Regions from separate parts of the Streptomyces sp. NBC_01003 genome, predicted to be linked through region 1. Evidence: riboswitches for the same ligand, from Rfam matches in the RefSeq annotation. Region 1 holds a riboswitch; the other holds the start of a gene.
The links. A riboswitch is a leader RNA that binds a small molecule or an ion and turns the genes downstream of it on or off. The one in region 1 is predicted to bind glycine.

Region 1 (2,175 bases):
TGTCTGCGGCCGAACCCTAGCGCGTACGGGTGACAGAGCACCCTCCGCGTCCGTACGCGCACAGAGGGTCACGGCCGGTCAACTCCCCTCGAACCCGATCCCGTTCAGCACATCCGTCGCGTCCCGGTCGAGCAGCACCGCGGACGCGCAGCCCCACGGCAGGTCACCGCGCTCGGCGGACTCCACCAGGCCCGCGACCGCGCGGCGGTGCCGGGCGAACGCGTAGCGCGAGACCCCGCGGCCGCGGTCCCGCTGGCCCGCGAGCGCCGTGTCCGCGTCGACGTCGAGCAGCATCAGATGCAGGTCCGCGCCGCGCCGCCCGGCCTCCTTGGCCAGCCAGCGCCGCACCCAGCGTTGCGTGCCGCAGTCGTGCAGGACGACGCTGCCTCCCGAGCGCAGGGCCCGCCGCAGCCCGGCGAAGTGCGCCAGCCGCACGAGCGGGCGGTACACGGCGTACGGGAGCAGCCGCGGCAGCCGGGCCGCCCAGCGGTCACGCGTGTCCTGCGAGTCGATGCGCACGGCTCCCCCGGCACCGACCACGCGGCGCATCAGCGTGGACTTGCCGCTGCCCGGGAGCCCCGAGACCACGATCAGGTCACCCCGCGCGAAGCCCAGGCGCCTCGGCGTGCGGCCGCCTCTGCCGCGCAGATCCCTGACGACCGGACCGCGCCCTGTCACCGCCCCGGGGCGCGGCACAGCACGCTGCCCGGCCCCTGCCGCCGCGTACGCACCCGCCACTGCCTTGTGCACCGTGATCGTCCTCCCCGTTCCGGTCACGTCACCCTTGCCCGTCAAGTGTAAAGAGACGGTAATGCCCTACAAGTGGTTTCCCCGTACGGTCGGCATGCAATGATGTGCGCGCCAAGAGGCACGACCAACTGCATACCGGCCGCTTGAATCCGCGCGGGAGAGCTCCCCGGACGCCTACGCGTCCCCGGGGGCGCCGAAGGAGCAAGTTCCTCCCTTGAATCTCTCAGGCCCCGTACCGCGCGGGCGAGGCATATCTGAAAAGCGGGCGGCCCTCGGCCGCTCCACCCAAGGTGCAAGCCGCGACCACCTGTACGTGTGGCGCCGGCGAACCTCTCAGGTTCCGATGACAGATGGGGAGGAAGACCATCGCCCTCGTCTGTCATGCCTGGGATCCTGGAGCACCACTCATGAACAACGTCCCCCGTAAGACCGCCCTCGACGCCCTGCACCGCTCGCTGGGCGCGACGATGACCGACTTCGCGGGCTGGGACATGCCCCTGCGGTACGGCAGCGAGCGCGACGAGCACATCGCGGTCCGCACCAAGGCGGGCCTCTTCGACCTCTCGCACATGGGCGAGATCACCGTCACCGGGCCGCAGGCCGTCGATCTCCTCGACTACGCCCTCGTCGGCAACATGTCCACGATCGGCCCCGGCCGCGCCCGCTACACCATGATCTGCCAGGAGGACGGCGGGATCGTCGACGACCTGATCGTCTACCGCCTGGGCGAGCAGGAGGACGGTCTTCCTCACTACATGGTCGTCGCCAACGCCGGCAACGCGCAGATCGTCCTCGACGCGATCACAGGGCGCGCCGCCGGCTTCGACGCCGAGGTCCGCGACGACCGCGACGCCTACGCGCTGATCGCCGTCCAGGGTCCCGAGTCCCCCGGCATCCTGAAGTCCCTCACGGACGCCGACCTGGACGGCCTCAAGTACTACGCGGGCCTGCCCGGCACCGTCGCCGGCGTCCCGGCCCTCATCGCCCGCACCGGCTACACCGGCGAGGACGGCTTCGAGCTGTTCGTCGCCCCGGAGCACGCCGAGAAGCTGTGGCAGGCGCTGACCGACGCGGGCGCGCCGGTCGGGCTCGTCCCCGCCGGCCTCTCCTGCCGCGACACGCTGCGCCTGGAGGCCGGCATGCCGCTGTACGGGCACGAGCTGACGACGGCGCTGACCCCCTTCGACGCCGGTCTCGGCCGCGTCGTGAAGTTCGAGAAGACGGGCAACGAGGGCCGCTTCGTGGGCCGCGAGGCGCTCGAGGCCGCCGCCGAGCGCGCCGAGACCGCGCCGCCGCGCAAGCTCGTCGGCCTGATCGCCGAGGGCCGCCGGGTGCCGCGCGCCGGGATGTCCGTGGTCGCCGCCGGCCAGGTGATCGGCGAGGTCACCTCCGGGGCCCCCTCCCCCACGCTCGGCAAGCCGATCG
Region 2 (2,175 bases), 4.4 Mb from region 1:
ACGACGTGGACATCCACGACAGGGTGCGGGTGCGGACCGAGGTGCAGCGGCTTGCGGAGCGGTGCGTGCAGCGGTTGCGGGGGGCGGAGCGGTCGGGGCGGACCGTGGTCCTCAAGGTGCGGCGCTACGACTTCTCCACGCTGACGAGATCCGAGACCCTGCGCGGGCCCACCGACGACCCCGCAGTGGTGCGGGAGGCGGCGGCGCGGCTCCTGGAGTCCGTGGACACGACGGGCGGGGTGCGGCTGCTGGGCGTGGGAGTGACGGGTCTGGCCGACTACACGCAGGAGGATCTGTTCGCGCAGGCGCGGGCGCAGGCCGAGGCCGAGGCGCACGCGGCCGAGAGTGAGGGGGAGACGGTTGGGGTGGGTGGTGCGGGGGATGAGGGCCAGGTGGCTGCCGAAGAGGTCGTCGAGGCCGGGGACCGGCGCTGGGTGGCCGGGCACGACGTGCGGCACGAGGAGTTCGGGCACGGGTGGGTGCAGGGGAGCGGGCTCGGGCGGGTGACGGTGCGCTTCGAGACGCCGTACTCGGAGCCGGGGCGGGTGCGTACGTTCCGGACCGACGACCCCGCGCTCGTCCCCGCGGAGCCGCTGCCGCTGGTGGCGGAGGGCGACGTGAGGCGGGTTGAGGCGGGGGAGCGGGGTGCCGGGTCAGGTGTCGTCTGATGTGCCGGCGATCTTGCCGAAGTTACGGTCCTGAGGGGGCTCGGGGTCGTCCGGGCCGGTGATGTCGAGCCCGTAGTGGTGGTAGAGCTGGAGCTCCTGTTCGGGGGAGAGGTGACGGCCGACCCCGAAGTCGGGGGCGTCCTTGATCAGGGAGCGTTCGAAGGGGATGCGCAGGGTGCCCTCCACCAGCTCGCTCGGCTCCAGGGGGACAAAGGCGTCCCGGCTGAACAGGCCTGTGCGTATGGCCGCCCACTCCGGGACCCCGGTCGCGTCGTCGAGGTAGACCTCGTCGACAGTCCCGATTTTGGCTCCGTTGCGGTCGAACGCCTTGCGGCCGATCAGGTTTCGCGGATCGACATCGGTCTGCACGGTGCCCTCCAGCTGCTCGCAACTCATCCGTAAGCACTACCAAAGTGCACATTGGTGACGGCGGCCACTCGAAGCCGGGGCATTGTTGCCGCTGGTAGGCTGGCGATGGCTGCTGACCCCGTGCGGGAGAGTCCTCCGGATGACACCGGAGGCGCCGAAGGAGCAACTCCTCCCCGGAATCTCTCAGGCCCCTGTACCGCACGGACGAGGTCACTCTGGAAAGCAGGGCGGGCGTTCAGGCCTCCGCTCTCACCGACGGTGAAAGTCGGCATGCCCTTCGTGATGTGGGGCACGCCGGTGAAGCTCTCAGGTTGAGATGACAGAGGGGGAGGCCGTCCGGGCACCCGCGCCGTGGTGCCCCTCGCAGGTCGCAGTGACCAGGAGGCCTCCGCAATGACCGCCAACCGTATTCCGCTTTCCCAGCTGGAGCAGGGAATCCCCTTCGAGCACCGCCATATCGGTCCGGATGAAGCAGCGCAGGCCAAGATGCTCGCGCAGGTCGGGTACGGCTCGCTCGACGAGCTGACGGCGGCCGCGGTCCCGGACGTGATCAAGAGCGCCGAGGCGCTCGATCTTCCCGGGGCCCGCACCGAGGCCGAGGTGCTCGCTGAACTCCGCTCCCTCGCGGACCGCAACCAGGTCCTCGACTCGATGGTCGGACTCGGCTACTACGGCACGTTCACGCCGCCCGTCATCCTGCGCAACGTCATGGAGAACCCGGCCTGGTACACGGCGTACACGCCCTACCAGCCGGAGATCTCGCAGGGCCGGCTCGAGGCACTGCTCAACTTCCAGACGATGGTCGCCGAGCTGACCGGCCTGCCGACCTCGGGCGCCTCGCTGCTCGACGAGGGCACGGCCGCGGCCGAGGCCATGGCGCTGTCGCGGCGCATGGGCAAGGTCAAGAACGGCGCCTTCGTGGTCGACGCGGACGCGCTGCCGCAGACCATCGCCGTCATCCAGACGCGCGCCGAGCCGACCGGTGTCGAGGTCGTCGTCGCCGACCTCTCCGAGGGCATCCCGGCCGAGGTCGCCGAGCGCGGCGTCGTCGGCGTCCTGATCCAGTACCCGGGCGCCTCCGGAGCTGTCCGCGACATCAAGCCGGTCATAGAGCAGGCTCACGAGCTGGGCGCCGTCG

Region 2: another riboswitch for glycine. It lies ahead of gcvP (aminomethyl-transferring glycine dehydrogenase); the one in region 1 lies ahead of gcvT (glycine cleavage system aminomethyltransferase GcvT).

What each region holds. Positions count from the first base shown of each region.
Region 1 covers NZ_CP108707.1:3,764,276-3,766,450, forward strand. The annotation lists gene OG698_RS17075 (AAA family ATPase) at 79-696, opposite strand; glycine riboswitch at 895-998, shown strand; gene gcvT (glycine cleavage system aminomethyltransferase GcvT) at 1,158-2,175, shown strand, end outside.
Region 2 covers NZ_CP108707.1:8,195,949-8,198,123, forward strand. The annotation lists gene OG698_RS37365 (DNA polymerase IV) at 1-668, shown strand, start outside; gene OG698_RS37370 (PRC-barrel domain-containing protein) at 654-1,037, opposite strand; glycine riboswitch at 1,151-1,246, shown strand; gene gcvP (aminomethyl-transferring glycine dehydrogenase) at 1,431-2,175, shown strand, end outside.